Regions from separate parts of the Paenibacillus sp. FSL P4-0081 genome, predicted to be linked through region 2. Evidence: a T-box and tRNA genes for the amino acid it is inferred to sense, from the RefSeq annotation. Region 2 holds a T-box; the other holds one or more tRNA genes.
What was found. A T-box is a leader RNA that pairs with one kind of tRNA and senses whether it is charged. The one in region 2 lies ahead of P40081_RS13325 (tryptophan--tRNA ligase), so its partner is inferred to be a tRNA-Trp.
Positions count from the first base shown of each region.

Region 1: it has a tRNA-Trp gene. The T-box ahead of P40081_RS13325 (tryptophan--tRNA ligase) is inferred to sense a tRNA for this amino acid. The anticodon was not compared.

Region 1 covers NZ_CP009280.1:7,398,188-7,406,344, forward strand. The annotation lists gene P40081_RS31330 (MerR family transcriptional regulator) at 1-272, opposite strand, end outside; gene P40081_RS31335 (aldo/keto reductase) at 428-1,348, shown strand; tRNA gene P40081_RS31340 (tRNA-Leu) at 1,501-1,579, opposite strand; tRNA gene P40081_RS31345 (tRNA-Cys) at 1,609-1,682, opposite strand; tRNA gene P40081_RS31350 (tRNA-Gly) at 1,690-1,764, opposite strand; tRNA gene P40081_RS31355 (tRNA-Gln) at 1,771-1,845, opposite strand; tRNA gene P40081_RS31360 (tRNA-His) at 1,864-1,939, opposite strand; tRNA gene P40081_RS31365 (tRNA-His) at 1,989-2,064, opposite strand; tRNA gene P40081_RS31370 (tRNA-Trp) at 2,091-2,164, opposite strand; tRNA gene P40081_RS31375 (tRNA-Tyr) at 2,170-2,255, opposite strand; tRNA gene P40081_RS31380 (tRNA-Thr) at 2,261-2,336, opposite strand; tRNA gene P40081_RS31385 (tRNA-Phe) at 2,357-2,432, opposite strand; tRNA gene P40081_RS31390 (tRNA-Asp) at 2,452-2,529, opposite strand; tRNA gene P40081_RS31395 (tRNA-Met) at 2,534-2,610, opposite strand; tRNA gene P40081_RS31400 (tRNA-Val) at 2,644-2,719, opposite strand; tRNA gene P40081_RS31405 (tRNA-Glu) at 2,725-2,796, opposite strand; tRNA gene P40081_RS31410 (tRNA-Ser) at 2,828-2,917, opposite strand; tRNA gene P40081_RS31415 (tRNA-Asn) at 2,921-2,996, opposite strand; rRNA gene P40081_RS31420 (23S ribosomal RNA) at 3,060-5,990, opposite strand; rRNA gene P40081_RS31425 (16S ribosomal RNA) at 6,239-7,796, opposite strand.
Region 2 covers NZ_CP009280.1:3,225,245-3,233,401, reverse strand. The annotation lists gene helD (RNA polymerase recycling motor HelD) at 1-603, opposite strand, end outside; gene P40081_RS13355 (flavin reductase family protein) at 904-1,497, opposite strand; gene P40081_RS13350 (ring-cleaving dioxygenase) at 1,527-2,465, opposite strand; gene P40081_RS13345 (GNAT family N-acetyltransferase) at 2,830-3,303, opposite strand; gene P40081_RS13340 (GNAT family N-acetyltransferase) at 3,322-3,807, opposite strand; gene P40081_RS13335 (effector binding domain-containing protein) at 3,947-4,711, opposite strand; gene P40081_RS13330 (serine hydrolase domain-containing protein) at 4,743-6,008, opposite strand; T-box leader at 6,094-6,352, shown strand; gene P40081_RS13325 (tryptophan--tRNA ligase) at 6,397-7,395, shown strand; gene P40081_RS13320 (class I SAM-dependent methyltransferase) at 7,491-8,157, shown strand, end outside.

The DNA of each region.
Region 1 (8,157 bases), 4.2 Mb from region 2:
ACTTTATGCTCCTGCAGCAGTCTGCGCTGATCGGGCAAAGCACTTACCCCTTCTTTCGAAAGCGCAATGAATTGCTTGATATCGGCAATCGCCATCCCTGTATCCTTGAGACAGCAGATTAACGAAATTAACTCCAGATCCTCATCGTCAAAACACCGGTTGCCGTTAACATCTCTTGCCACAACCGGCAATACGCCCTCCCGTTCGTAGTAACGCAGCGTATATTGGCTCAGTCCGCTTTTTTGTGCTATGGTTTTGATGCTGTATCCCATTATTGCAGCTCCCTTCTGTCAGCTGGTATCGGTTTCACCTCTTAAGGTAACACCATTTGGTTTCTATGAAAAGCCGCTCTATAAATCTATTGACTTACACCTAACTCTAAGGTCTAAGCTTAACACTGTACCTTCATTTAAGGAGTGAATAATTAATGGTAAAAAGAATTAACGTTGCTAATGGTGCGCTGGAGGTCGCTGAAATCTCCCTGGGCTGTATGCGGATTGCAGATCTGTCACCACAAGAGGCCGATGTACATATTCACAGCGCCCTTGAGGCTGGCATAGACTTTTTTGACCACGCTGACATTTATGCTGCCGGTAAAGCTGAGGAGGTGTTCGGCGACGTGCTGGCTGCAAGTCCGGGCATGCGTGAGCAACTGCTGATTCAGACCAAATGCGGAATCCGTAATGGCTTCTTCGACTTCTCCAAAGAGCATATTGTGAGCTCGGTAGAGAACAGCCTGAAGCGCCTGAAGACCGATTATGTCGATGTTCTGCTGCTGCACCGCCCGGACACCCTTATGGAGCCTGAAGAAGTAGCAGAAGCCTTTGATCAGCTGGAGAGCAGAGGTTTGGTGAAACACTTCGGCGTCAGCAACCAGAATCCCCTGCAGATTGAATTGCTGAAAAAGAACGTCAAGCAGCCCCTGCTGTTCAACCAGCTTCAGCTCAGCGTAATGGTCACCGGCATGATCGATTCCGGGATCAACGTCAATATGACAAATTCCGGATCAGTTGTCCATGATGGAGGCATCCTGGAGTATAGCCGCCTGCATGATATGACGATCCAGCCTTGGTCACCGTTCCAATACGGTTTCTTTGAAGGCGTATTCCTCGGCAATGAGAAGTTCCCGGAGGTGAATGAAGTCATTAACCGTCTGGCTGCGGAAAAAGGTGTAGCAGATACGGCCATCGCCATCGCCTGGCTCCTTCGCCATCCGGCTAAGATGCAGCCGGTGGTCGGTACCACCAACACAGCGCGCTTGCTTGATATCGCCAAAGCTTCCGATATAACCCTCAGCCGCCAGGAATGGTACGAGATCTACCGCGCGGCCGGGAACGTGCTTCCTTAAGTGAGTCTTAGCATCAACATATAAAACATATAAAACCCGCAACGAATTTGATGATCTAAGTTCGTTGCGGGTTTTATCCTTAATTTGAGATGGAGTATAAATATAAAAATCCCTCAGGAGTCAAACTCCTAAGGGACTAGTTTCATAAATTATACCGGCGAGAGGACTCGAACCTCCACGGTTTCCCACTCGATTTTGAGTCGAGCGCGTCTGCCATTCCGCCACGCCGGCATATACATAGAATTAGTTCTAAAAGATAATGGAGGTGCCACCCAGATTTGAACTGGGGATAAAGCTTTTGCAGAGCTTTGCCTTACCACTTGGCTATGGCACCAAAAAAATGGAGCGGACGACGGGAATCGAACCCGCGACCCTCGCCTTGGCAAGGCGATGCTCTACCGCTGAGCCACGTCCGCATATAATGGCTGGGGATATAGGAATCGAACCTATGAATGACGGAGTCAAAGTCCGTTGCCTTACCGCTTGGCTAATCCCCAACATTTGATTTAATAAAATGGGGCGACTGATGGGTCTCGAACCCACGAATGCCGGAACCACAATCCGGTGCGTTAACCCCTTCGCCACAGTCGCCATATGAAGCTTATTTAATTGCAATGCCTTATAACCCTTATAAAAGAAATGGGGCGACCGATGGGTCTCGAACCCACGAATGCCGGAACCACAATCCGGTGCGTTAACCACTTCGCCACGATCGCCATATTAAATTTTATAGGATATTACTTGGCAGGGGCAGCAGGAATTGAACCCACACCAACGGTTTTGGAGACCGTTGTTCTACCTTTAAACTATGCCCCTAAAAATGGTGGAGGCTGATGGATTCGAACCACCGAACACGTACGTGAGCAGATTTACAGTCTGATGCGTTTGGCCACTTCGCTAAGCCTCCGAGGATGGTGCCGGCGAGAGGACTTGAACCCCCAACCTACTGATTACAAGTCAGTTGCTCTACCAATTGAGCTACACCGGCATATTAAGTTGTAAAAAATATGGTGGCGCGGGAGGGAATCGAACCCCCGACACAAGGATTTTCAGTCCTTTGCTCTACCGACTGAGCTACCGAGCCGAACATTTCTTCATAAAGATGGCGGAACCGACGGGATTCGAACCCGCGATCTCCTGCGTGACAGGCAGGCATGTTAGGCCAACTACACCACGGTTCCAAATTGGTTGCGGGGGCAGGATTTGAACCTGCGGCCTTCGGGTTATGAGCCCGACGAGCTACCGGGCTGCTCCACCCCGCGTCAATGTTAAAGATCTATTCTGTTAAAGATAGATGGTGGAGGCTGAGGGGTTCGAACCCCCGACCCTCTGCTTGTAAGGCAGATGCTCTCCCAGCTGAGCTAAGCCTCCATATATGACTCGTATGGGATTCGAACCCATGTTACCTCCGTGAAAGGGAGGTGTCTTAACCCCTTGACCAACGAGCCATGCTGATTAAATATTTGTAAGGTAAAGCTACGGAGAGAGAGGGATTCGAACCCTCGAGACGCTTGTGGCGCCTACACGATTTCCAATCGTGCTCCTTCGGCCAAACTCGGACACCTCTCCAGATGGCTCCCCGAACAGGACTCGAACCTGTGACAACTCGATTAACAGTCGAGTGCTCTACCAACTGAGCTATCAGGGAATATACATATCAGGCTTGATCACCTGAAAACTGAATCCGAAACGAATCTGCATTCTTCGAAATTTGGATAAGCCCTCGACCGATTAGTATTGGTCAGCTCCATGCATTGCTGCACTTCCACCTCCAACCTATCTACCTCGTCGTCTTCAAGGGGTCTTACTAATTGGGAAATCTCATCTTGAGGGGGGCTTCACGCTTAGATGCTTTCAGCGCTTATCCCGTCCGTACGTAGCTACTCAGCCATGCTCCTGGCGGAACAACTGATGCACCAGCGGTACGTCCATCCCGGTCCTCTCGTACTAAGGACAGCTCCTCTCAAATTTCCTGCGCCCACGACAGATAGGGACCGAACTGTCTCACGACGTTCTGAACCCAGCTCGCGTACCGCTTTAATGGGCGAACAGCCCAACCCTTGGGACCTACTTCAGCCCCAGGATGCGATGAGCCGACATCGAGGTGCCAAACCTCCCCGTCGATGTGGACTCTTGGGGGAGATAAGCCTGTTATCCCCAGGGTAGCTTTTATCCGTTGAGCGATGGCCCTTCCATGCGGTACCACCGGATCACTAAGTCCGACTTTCGTCCCTGCTCGACTTGTAGGTCTCGCAGTCAAGCTCCCTTATGCCTTTGCACTCTGCGAATGATTTCCAACCATTCTGAGGGAACCTTTGAACGCCTCCGTTACTCTTTAGGAGGCGACCGCCCCAGTCAAACTGCCCGCCTGACACGGTCCCCGTACCCGGTAAGGGCACTAGGTTAGAACCTAGATACGATCAGGGTGGTATCCCAACGGCGCCTCCGCAGAAGCTTGCGCTCCTGCCTCACCGGCTCCCACCTATCCTGTACAGATCGTACCCAAATTCAATATCAAGCTGCAGTAAAGCTCCATGGGGTCTTTCCGTCTTGTCGCGGGTAACCTGCATCTTCACAGGTATTAAAATTTCACCGGATCTCTCGTTGAGACAGCGCCCAAGTCGTTACGCCATTCGTGCGGGTCAGAATTTACCTGACAAGGAATTTCGCTACCTTAGGACCGTTATAGTTACGGCCGCCGTTTACTGGGGCTTCGGTTCACAGCTTCGGGTTTAACCCCTAACCACTCCCCTTAACCTTCCAGCACCGGGCAGGCGTCAGCCCGTATACTTCGCCTTGCGGCTTCGCACAGACCTGTGTTTTTGCTAAACAGTCGCTTGGGCCTTTTCACTGCGGCCCCCTCGGGCTATTCACCCTACCGAGGCACCTCTTCTCCCGAAGTTACGAGGTCATTTTGCCGAGTTCCTTAACGAGAGTTCTTCCGCGCGCCTTAGAATTCTCTTCTCGCCTACCTGTGTCGGTTTGCGGTACGGGCACCTTCTCCTGGCTAGAGGCTTTTCTTGGCAGTGTGAGATCATGACCTTCGCTACTACAATTTTCGCTCCCCATCACAGCCCAGCCTTAGTGATGTGCGGATTTGCCTACACATCAGCCTCACTGCTTAGACGGACACATCCATCAGTCCGCGTCACTACCCTCCTGCGTCACCCCATCGCTCATAGCGGATTACGGTGGTACAGTAATTTCAAACTGTTGTCCTTCGACTACGCCTTTCGGCCTCGCCTTAGGTCCCGACTTACCCTGAGCGGACGAGCCTTCCTCAGGAAACCTTGGGCTTTCGGCGGATCAGATTCTCACTGATCTTTTCGTTACTCATACCGGCATTCTCACTTGTATGCTGTCCAGCGCTCCTTACGGTACACCTTCAACCTGCATACAACGCTCCCCTACCCCAGATGCAAAGCATCTAGCCATAGCTTCGGTGGTGTGTTTAGCCCCGTTACATTTTCGGCGCAGAGTCACTCGACCAGTGAGCTATTACGCACTCTTTCAATGGTGGCTGCTTCTAAGCCAACATCCTGGTTGTCTGTGCAACTCCACATCCTTTCCCACTTAACACACACTTGGGGACCTTAGCTGATGGTCTGGGCTGTTTCCCTTTTGACAATGGATCTTAGCACTCACTGTCTGACTCCCGGCAAGAAGTTAATGGCATTCGGAGTTTGACTGAGCTTGGTAACCCTTGCGGGCCCCGCACCCAATCAGTGCTCTACCTCCACCACTCCATTCACCGAGGCTAGCCCTAAAGCTATTTCGGGGAGAACCAGCTATCTCCGAGTTCGATTGGAATTTCTCCGCTACCCCCACCTCATCCCCGCATTTTTCAACATGCGTGGGTTCGGGCCTCCAGTGCGTGTTACCGCACCTTCACCCTGGACAGGGGTAGATCACACGGTTTCGGGTCTACGTCCACATACTCAATCGCCCTATTCAGACTCGCTTTCGCTGCGGCTCCGGCTTCTCACCTTAACCTTGCATGTTAAACGTAACTCGCCGGTTCATTCTACAAAAGGCACGCCATCACCCATAGATCGGGCTCTGACTTTTTGTAAGCACACGGTTTCAGGTTCTATTTCACTCCCCTTCCGGGGTGCTTTTCACCTTTCCCTCACGGTACTGTTTCACTATCGGTCGCCAGGTAGTATTTAGCCTTAGCAGATGGTCCTGCTGGATTCATACGGGGTTTCACGTGCCCCGCACTACTCGGGATCCGTCTCGGAGAGAACACAGTTTAGGTTACAGGGCTTTTACCTCTATCGCGGGCCTTTCCAGACCTCTTCGCCTACCATATTCCTTTGTAACTCCATGTGAGACGTCCCACAACCCCAAGGGGCAAGCCCCTTGGTTTAGGCTGTTCCGCGTTCGCTCGCCGCTACTGACGGAATCACTATTGTTTTCTCTTCCTCAGGGTACTTAGATGTTTCAGTTCCCCTGGTCTGCCTCTGCGTATCCTATGTATTCAGATACGAGTAACTGCGAATTACCACAGCTGGGTTTCCCCATTCGGACACCCCCGGATCAAAGCTTGCTTACAGCTCCCCGAGGCAGTTTCGTTGTTCGCCACGTCCTTCGTCGGCTCCTGGCGCCTAGGCATCCTCCGTGTGCTCTTATTAGCTTAACCAATGCGTTTTCCGTTAGGAAAATCGCTGTAGCAACTAATAACTATTTCAACTTGCTTACACAAGTTTCAGCTAAAAGATGTTCTAAAACGCAAATTCGTTTCGGTATCCAGTTTTCAAGGATCAAGTTTAAAGATGAGAGTTTGAGCTCTCAAAACTGACCAACGAGTGAGTAACAGGCCTAGACCTGAGTTTTGGAAGTAATACTTCCGATTTGAATGTCACCGTTGCAGGTGACGATTCTCCATAGAAAGGAGGTGATCCAGCCGCACCTTCCGATACGGCTACCTTGTTACGACTTCACCCCAATCATCTACCCCACCTTCGGCGGCTGGCTCCCTTGCGGGTTACCCCACCGACTTCGGGTGTTGTAAACTCTCGTGGTGTGACGGGCGGTGTGTACAAGACCCGGGAACGTATTCACCGCGGCATGCTGATCCGCGATTACTAGCAATTCCGACTTCATGCAGGCGAGTTGCAGCCTGCAATCCGAACTGAGACCGGCTTTGCTGGGATTGGCTCCACCTCGCGGTTTCGCTTCCCGTTGTACCGGCCATTGTAGTACGTGTGTAGCCCAGGTCATAAGGGGCATGATGATTTGACGTCATCCCCACCTTCCTCCGGTTTGTCACCGGCAGTCACTCTAGAGTGCCCAGCCTTACCTGCTGGCAACTAAAGTCAAGGGTTGCGCTCGTTGCGGGACTTAACCCAACATCTCACGACACGAGCTGACGACAACCATGCACCACCTGTCTCCGATGCTCCGAAGAGGGGCACTATCTCTAATGCTTTCATCGGGATGTCAAGACCTGGTAAGGTTCTTCGCGTTGCTTCGAATTAAACCACATACTCCACTGCTTGTGCGGGTCCCCGTCAATTCCTTTGAGTTTCAGTCTTGCGACCGTACTCCCCAGGCGGAGTGCTTACTGTGTTAACTTCGGCACCAAGGGTATCGAAACCCCTAACACCTAGCACTCATCGTTTACGGCGTGGACTACCAGGGTATCTAATCCTGTTTGCTCCCCACGCTTTCGCGCCTCAGCGTCAGTTACAGCCCAGAAAGTCGCCTTCGCCACTGGTGTTCCTCCACATATCTACGCATTTCACCGCTACACGTGGAATTCCACTTTCCTCTTCTGTACTCAAGTCACCCAGTTTCCAGTGCGACCCCAGGTTGAGCCCAAGGTTTAAACACCAGACTTAAATGACCGCCTGCGCGCGCTTTACGCCCAATAATTCCGGACAACGCTTGCCCCCTACGTATTACCGCGGCTGCTGGCACGTAGTTAGCCGGGGCTTTCTTCTCAGGTACCGTCACTCCGGTAGCAGTTACTCTACCGGACGTTCTTCCCTGGCAACAGAGCTTTACGATCCGAAAACCTTCATCACTCACGCGGCATTGCTCCGTCAGGCTTTCGCCCATTGCGGAAGATTCCCTACTGCTGCCTCCCGTAGGAGTCTGGGCCGTGTCTCAGTCCCAGTGTGGCCGTTCACCCTCTCAGGTCGGCTACGCATCGTCGCCTTGGTGGGCCGTTACCCCACCAACTAGCTAATGCGCCGCAGGCCCATCCCCAAGTGGCAGATTGCTCCGCCTTTCATTCTCTCTTCAGGAGAGGAAAGAAATTATCCGGTATTAGCTACCGTTTCCGGTAGTTATCCCAGTCTTGAGGGCAGGTTGCCTACGTGTTACTCACCCGTCCGCCGCTAAGCATGAATGGAAGCAAGCTTCCATTCAAACTCCGCTCGACTTGCATGTATTAGGCATGCCGCCAGCGTTCGTCCTGAGCCAGGATCAAACTCTCCAAATTGTATTTAGAAAGAGCGATTGCTCATTTTGAAACATCTGACGAGAATTTTCATTCTCTATTTTGGAAGTCACTTTCGTGATTTCCTACTCACTCGTTGTTCAGTTTTCAAAGATCAATGTCTCATCGTTTGTCGCCGTTGTTTGTTTCAGCAGCGACCTTTATAATATATCACAGCGCCCTCGTTTTAGTCAACCTTTTTTTTGATTTCTTTTTTCGGCTGATTTACGACTGCTTTGCAGCGCATCGTTATGTCAGAGGGACGAGTTATAATTTATCACATAAGTTGCGTCCTAGTCAACCCTAAATATTCCCCTCATTTTCTGCGCTCATGCAGCAAGGAACAAATAAAAAAAGAGAGTAC
Region 2 (8,157 bases):
CGCACCCTTGCCGAGCACCTGCTGCAGCAATTCGTCGCCGATCGTTACATTCGCATCGAACAGATGCTGAAGCTGGCCGTTACGGATCTGGTACTGCCGCTTCAGACTCATTGTTCCGCTGATCCGTCCTCCCGGTGTGTCGAAGGCTGCTTTTCCCGGCGGATAGTCATAGTACAGGCTCGCAATTGGAGTGCGCCAGTCATAGACCACAAAGCTCAGTCCGTCTGTATCGACGAAGGAGGAGACCCCGATATAGACCTGTTCTTCAGCACTCTGCCCATCCTCATGAAAATCAATCCGCCCAAAATAAGGGGACGGCAGCAGCCGCTTCATATTCTTCCACTGCTGCAGCTTCCGCGCGTGGCTGCGTTCCCGCTCAGATAAGACGGCATCCTGCTGAGTTATGGTGAAGAAGCTCTCTTCGAAGTCTTCCTGGGTGCTGGTATTCACCGTTACCTCTTCCCAGAATCTTTTGCGGATATCTGTTGCCTGCTCCTTTAGCCGGCCAACCTCCGGCTCCAGGTTTGCGATCCCCAATTTCAGCTTTTCTTTTACCTGCTCCAGCCACTCCTGTTCCTGCTCCCAGCTGCTAATCTTCTCCATCACCCGACCACTCCCTTTTCTTGAATGATATTCCTTATCCTCCCCGCTGCAATAATCCCAAACTGGCGGGTTGACAAACCGGATGTCCATTTGCTATAATTAAAATATAAGTAAGATGCATTACCTCCGTTCTTTTTTTAAAAAAAGTCAACAGTTCTTTAACATTAACATATTACTTCTTTGTATGCAATACTTCCCGATACATAATTAACCCTGGCGCTTGCGCCAGGGTTTTGTTGTTCAGATATAAGAAACTGAGTATAACAGACTTCCTACGGCTGCCTGTTTACCAGCACAGCCTTAAACCGGGCGCTCTATGGTAAAAACCTCACCAATCCCCGCATAATTATTCCCTGCCAGGCGGCTTACCGCCCCTAATTTCACCGGATCAATTCTTCCCTGTTCGTAGATATCCTCATCGATATGAAACTGTACAATCCTGCCGATAATCAGGTCATTATTAGGCAGCTCCAGACAATGCTCAAGTGTACATTCCATCCGCACCTTCGCTTCCTTAACCCCCGGAACAGTAATCTGCAGGCTATCTACAGGCGTCAGTTCGGCTAAAGCAACTTCACTCTGGTCCGGTGGCAGGGGCGCTGCGGTGATATTCACCTGCCCGACATTCTGCTGATCCACAATATGAACGACAAACTCCTTCGTCTGCATAATATTCCGCGCCGTATCCTTGGACTGGCCCGCAGCATGCTGAATCGAAATGGAGATCATCGGAGGATTGGAGGAAACAATGTTGAAATAGCTGAACGGCGCACCATTCAAAATCCCCTCTCCCGACATCGTCGTCACAAAAGCAATCGGCCGCGGGATAATGCTCCCGGTCAGAAGCTTATAATTATCCCGCTCGCTATTCTGCAGTGGATCAATTGAAATCATCTTAGCATCCCCTCTTCTCTGAAAGTCGGTTAATCTACTGCTCTTACGGTAAAAGGCAGCAATACCTGCTCAAGCTGTTCTCTGTGCGGCTCATATTGTGCCGGCAGCATCAGGTGGCTGCCCATCGTTTCCGGCGTTTCATCATGGGCGAAGCCAGGAGGATCAGTAGCGATCTCAAACAGGATCTCCCCATGCTCTCTGAAGTAAATAGCATTGAAGTAATTCCGGTCCTGAACAGGCGTTACTCCATATCCATTATCATGCACATATTCCTGCCATTCAAGCTGATCCTGGTCATCCTTCGCTCTCCAGGCAATATGATGCACGGTGCCGACACCCATTTCGCCGCGCTGTACCGCTGTTACCTTCAGTTCAACCACATTTCCGAGGTCCGCAGTGGAATGGTAACGGGCGATATCGCCTTCTTGTCCTGCGAATGTAAGTCCCATCACCTTCTCCAGCAGCTCAGCAGTCTGCTCCGGATGCGTGGACAGCAGTGTCGCACCACCGAAGCCCTTGATCGCAACCTCCGGAGTTACCCCGCCGAAGGTCCATTCGTTACGCTCTCCAGCCTCCCGTTCCACCAGTTCGAGATGAAGACCGTGGGGATCATCGAATTCCAGATACTGCTCGCCAAACCGCTCCATTTCGGTAAAAGCAACCTTGAACTTCGTCAGTCTTTCTCTCCAGAAAGCCATCGCCCCTACCGGAATCACATATGAAGTAACGCCGACCTGCCCCCCGCCGATTTTACCCTGATATGCATCTGCCCACGGGAAGAAAGTAATAATCGTCCCCGGCTTGCCGCCATTGTTGCCGAAGTAGAAGTGATATGTTCCCGGATCGTCGAAATTGACCGTTTGCTTAACCAGCCGGAGTCCCAGCACACCTGCATAAAAATCCATATTTTCCTGCGGATGGCCGACAATTGCGGTGATATGATGAATGCCCATAGTTTGTTTGTTCATTTAAATTCACTCCTAATTAAATTTGGTTAGCTTAGATTAACATTTTATCTTTACTTTAAGATATTAGGTTAAATATTATCTTTAAGTTAAGATAATTTATATTCTCACTTTACTTTTTATTATTCCGCTTGTCAAGCACTTGTCTATCTCTCTTACTATTTACAATCCTGCACAAAATACAACATTCTCCTCCCAAAAACGTCCATAATCGAAAATTGTTGTACGGAATGCAGTATTCCTCTGCCTCCAAGCCGCTGAAAGAGATAATTCCTGCATTTCATACAACAATCCCCCTCGAATACTTAGGTATTTATGAATCAAAGTTGCAATATATACAGCATTTTATACTTTTACAACGTGAGCCTTAAATAAGCGTTTTTTCATAGAAGCACAAAGTCAGCTTGTCATTGATCTCTTTGGTCTCACCTGTTCTTCTGTAACCCAGTTTCTCATACAAGTAGCAGTTTCTTTCCTCTTGCACGATGGTAGCCAGCCCCCAAGACTTGGCGTCAGCATAGATGCGCTCAATCTGATTGAAAACTTGCTGGGCAATGCCTTGACCTTGATATTCCGGCAAGATAAATATTTGGCCGAGCCAATATTTCTGCTCATCTGTCTTCTTGACTCTGATACTGCCTGCCGCAACACCCGCATTCCGGATGATGTAATAATCCACACAAGCTTGATTGAGCCGCTCCACTACTCTGTCTACAGTCTCATTAGCAGGGTTCGTACCATAATCCTGATATTTCTCGAGCAAGGGCAGGAATGCCCGGGTCTGCATTTCATGAATCGCTGCCGCATCTTCTGCTACCGCTTTACTTAAAGTAACTTCCATCCTATGTACCTCCAGATTTTATACAAAATATACATAATCCAAGTGTTCGCCGACCATCCCTGCAATATGTTGATTCGGCCTTGTCTGATACATGGTGAATCCGATACTCTCATACATCCGCCGGGCAGGAACCAGATCATCATTTGTTGTTACAATAATTTTCCGGACTTCATTTTGGAGGATTCTATTCACTGCTTCTTGCAGCTGCATTTTACTGTAACCTTTACCTTTGTGGGCTGAAGCAATGCAGTTATGGCCGATTTCCGCAACCTCAGGCAGGTTCCTCGGGTCCCAGGAAACGAAGCCGACAGCTTCATCATGCAGCGTTGTGATGAACCCGTATTTATCTGCAATCGGCGGATTGTCAAAGAAAAAGTTATCAAATTCCCGCCATTCAGCAAGGCAGCTTTGCTCATACCGGCAATCAAAGGCATAGGCATCTTTCAATAATTCAAACAATATTCCCCGTTGAAAACTGCTCACCTTCTTAAATTCAATACCCATGCCTCGCCTCCTCGCCAGCTCCTCTTTAATTCACTTCCAAACATTACATTGAATTACATCATTCTACCATGACATATTGCATGTAAGTGATTGGACGCGAACAGACAGAACTTCACTAAGGAAGCCCGCCTGTTTACACTTATTTCGCCTTTACCGGCTCCAGAAGGTTCAGATCATACAGGTTGCCGCTGCCCTCCGGATGATCGTTACGGATATGCTCTTCGAGGCAGAGCCTTCCGCGATCTGAACGGTACTTCTTGCTTTGCGATAATTGATTCATCAGACTTTTCCAGGAACCGCCGATGTCGTCACTGCTACCAAGCATGGCATACAATCCTCCCGGCAGCTGCATTTCCTTGAAAGGCTCTGGAACAACGACGGCCGCTGGAATTGACGCACACATCTTGTAACCATAGGGTTTGCCCGCACTGCTTGGCATGGGCTTCATATTACCACCGAAGAGCCGCGCCGTACCCAGCAGGTTCGCTGACTTCAGCCAGTCCATTAAAGGGCCCATCGCTTTGTCTTCGGGAGCTGCGTCCACAACAATATGAAAAGCCACTCTCATGGGAGGTAAATCGATAATTTTGAATACATACGGTTCCGTTAAACTGCTCATAAATACAGCCTCCGTCTCGGTAAGAATATTATCCAAGTCCAGCTTGCCTTCGTTCTGCCGCTCAAGGTATTCCAGGACCCGGTTTAACTGCCGTTCAACAACCCCTATCACTTCCCTTTGCTTCCTGATAGAATTCAGTTTATTCACTATGACTTTGCTAAGCCCGGCTACTGAATTCGCAATAATCACTGACTTTATTTCTTTGATCGGTATGTCCATCTTCCGCAGCACTGCCGTGATCCGAATATAGATCTGTTCATTTCGCTCTCCTCTCTGAGATCTCATAACTATCGTATCACTTGACGCCGCGGCAATATCAAGAGGTAATCCTGGTGTGCCCGAAAAAAGTCATCTCACCCAGGTCGTTCTCTGCGATCCTGTAGGGATGGTTCTGGTCATAATATCTTTGGACAAATTCTCCCTCACCTACTGGATAGAGCTCAATATGAAAATTGCCGGAGAATCTCGTGAAATATAATTTTCCGTTAATGAATTCAATCTGGATTTTGTCTTCCAGGTACGTTCCGCAATACATGCGAAGGCTACGCTCACTGAGGTGAAGCTCAGTATGCCGAACCGGAGCCTCCACCTCAACATTATGCACAATATCTGAGATTGTATTGCCCAGCCGGTACTGATTGATAGCTTCGTTGTTCGATAGAATAATAATACAAATGTCTTCAGCAAAAAAATTCTGCATATAGGTGCTGACCCCGAGGTGATCGCCGCCATGGGCATATCTGTCTTGGCCGTACAGATGGTGATGCTCCAGTCCATAGCAGTAGTTGTTATCATTCTCGCTCAAAAACCGGGTATATGCCTCCGGCGTCAGAAGCTTCCGGTCCCGCAGACAGGTATACCATTTATGCAGATCTTCGCAGTTCGAAACAATCCCGCCTGCACCTATGCTGAACTTCTCGTTGTAATATGGACTTTTGACCGTTTCGGCGAAATCCTTTGCATAATTATTGGATCTGTTCGCAATCGTTACAGAGTCGTCATCGACAGTAGTATTAAGCATATTTAAGGGCAGAAAGAGATGCTTTTGAATGAAATCCCCGTACCTCTCTCCAGTAACATGCTCAATAATCCAGGCCAACAAATTATAGTTGGAGTTATTATAATCATATTCTGTACCCGCCGGCTTTGTGGGATTCTTGTTGATATACTGCTGGAAGTACTCCGTCTGTGAGTAATTCATTCTGTTATATCCGCCGAAAAAATCATTCTCAAAATTATAAAAATTATATAAACCGGATGTGTGTGACAATAAATGATGTACGGTAATAGACTCATCAATTCTCAGATCCGCAGGGAGATATAGCTGTGCGGATGCATCAACATCCAACATCTTCCTGTCATGCAGCAGCATAACCGCAAAGGCCGTAAACTGCTTGGACATGGAGGCGAGGGAGAATCGGGAGTGTATATCATTTTTAATTCCAAACTCAATACTCGCATAGCCGCAGGCCTTCTCAAAGAGTACTTCGCCCTTCCGGGTAACTTGAATAACGCCGTAGAAATCCCACAGCTCCAGGTACTTGTTAATATAATTCTCCAGCTTTACACTTATTGACTGCACTGACTCACTCACTCCCTAACCTGTTTAACTACCAATTGACATTCACCCTAAGATGTTGTAAAAATACAGTAATACAATAGTATACAACTTTGCAATGACGAAGAGAGTACGCATAACGAATACTCCAGAGAGCTGATGATTGCTGCGAATCAGTGTAGGGATTATGCCGAAGTGGGCTTCTGAGCATCCAAACCGAACCTTCAGGAAGTAGGCTTTGGCGAAGGTCTCATCGTTACAAGAGACGCGTATTCAGGGCATATAGCGATGTCGCGATACGTTTAAGCGGGTCCGGATCATAATCCGGGCTAATTAAGGTGGTACCACGGGGTTCTCTCGTCCTTTTCAGGATGAGAGGACCCCTTTTTGATTACATAAACGGAGGGATAACATGAGTAAGGAAATTGTATTAACCGGAATTAAGCCTACGGGCAAAGTCCATCTGGGAAACTACATCGGAGCAATCAAGCCTGCCCTGCAACTCGCCGGGGCCGGTGATTGTACTGCACTTTATTTTATCGCTGACTATCATGGATTAACTTTCATTCAGGACAGAGACGAGTTTCGTGATCTGTCTTACGGTATCGCAGCTACATGGCTGGCACTGGGACTGGACCCGGAGCGGGTAGTCTTTTATCGGCAATCTGATGTGCCGGAGATCTTCGAGCTTCACTGGATTCTATCTTGTCTGACGTCCAAAGGTCTAATGAACCGTGCCCATGCGTACAAAGCCATTCATGAACAAAATATTCAATTAGGCGTGGATGCAGATGCAGGAGTCAATATGGGCCTGTTCACTTATCCGGTGCTGATGGCTGCGGACATTCTGCTGTTCCAGTCTGACAAGGTCCCTGTCGGTAAGGACCAGATTCAGCATGTGGAGATCGCCAGAGATATTGCCGAGGGCTTTAACCGGATTTATGGAGATACCTTCAAGCTCCCTGATTATAGGGTCGATGAGAACACATCCGTGATTCCAGGGCTGGACGGGCGGAAGATGAGCAAAAGCTACAATAATACGATTCCGCTGTTCGAAACACCAGAAAACCTGAAGAAGCTGATCAGCAAAATCAAAACGGACTCTACGCCTCCCCAGGAGCCGAAAGACCCGGATACGTCAAATATTTTCTTGCTGTACAAAGAGTTTGCGGCTCCCTCTCAAGTACAGGATTTCAGAGAGCAATATCTAAGCGGCATTAGCTGGGGTGAGGCCAAACAGGAGCTGTTCCAGGTGATTAATGCTGCTCTGGAGGAACCCCGGAAGAAATACAATGAGTTCATGGCAGCGCCAGAACAGATCGACGCGATCTTGAGTGAAGGTGCCCGGAAGGCAAGAGCCCTAGCTGCACCTCTGCTTGCGCAGGTCAAAGCGAAGATCGGGCGTTTTTAAATAAGCTCCCTGGAGCGGAGTTTAACTCAAACGGACGGTATGGTAAAATTATCAAATTCAAACTTTTACAAATAGCCGGTTGGGAGGCAATAGCTATGAACGTACGTAACTCCACGTATAATTTCCAGAATGTCAGTAACGGGGCAGAATCAGAACTGCTGCGCCTGCAGGAACAGGCTTCGATGGGCTGGAACAAAGAGTACCGCACCTTGCAGCAATTCGGATTGGCAGACGGGATGAAGGTTCTGGAGGCCGGTGCAGGTCCGGGATTCGTTACCGCCCAATTGCTGGAGCACTTCCCGCACAGTGAAATCACAGCCCTTGATATCGATGATGCTTTACTTGAAGAGGCCAAGCTCAGGTTAAGCCACGTCCCCGAATCACGGCTTACCTTCGCCCATGCTTCGGTGTATGAGACTGGACTGCCCGGCAATCAATACGATTTTGTTATTGCCCGTTTAATTTTCCTTCATCTATATAACCCGCAGCAGGCAGCAGCAGAGCTTAGACGTGTCCTCAAGCCAGGCGGCAAATTGGTCATTATTGATGTGGACGACGGGGTGTTCGGGGCAATCGAGCCTGAAATCGGGATTATGCCTGCTATTATCCAAAAGCTGGTCCAGCAGCAAGCTTCAAGAGGCGGAAACCGCAATATCGGCCGAAGCCTGCCACGCCTGTTATCCGGCTCCGGCTATACAGACGTAGATATGGATGCCATCCTCCAGCATAGCGATCTGCATGGTATAGAAGGCTTCAAACGTC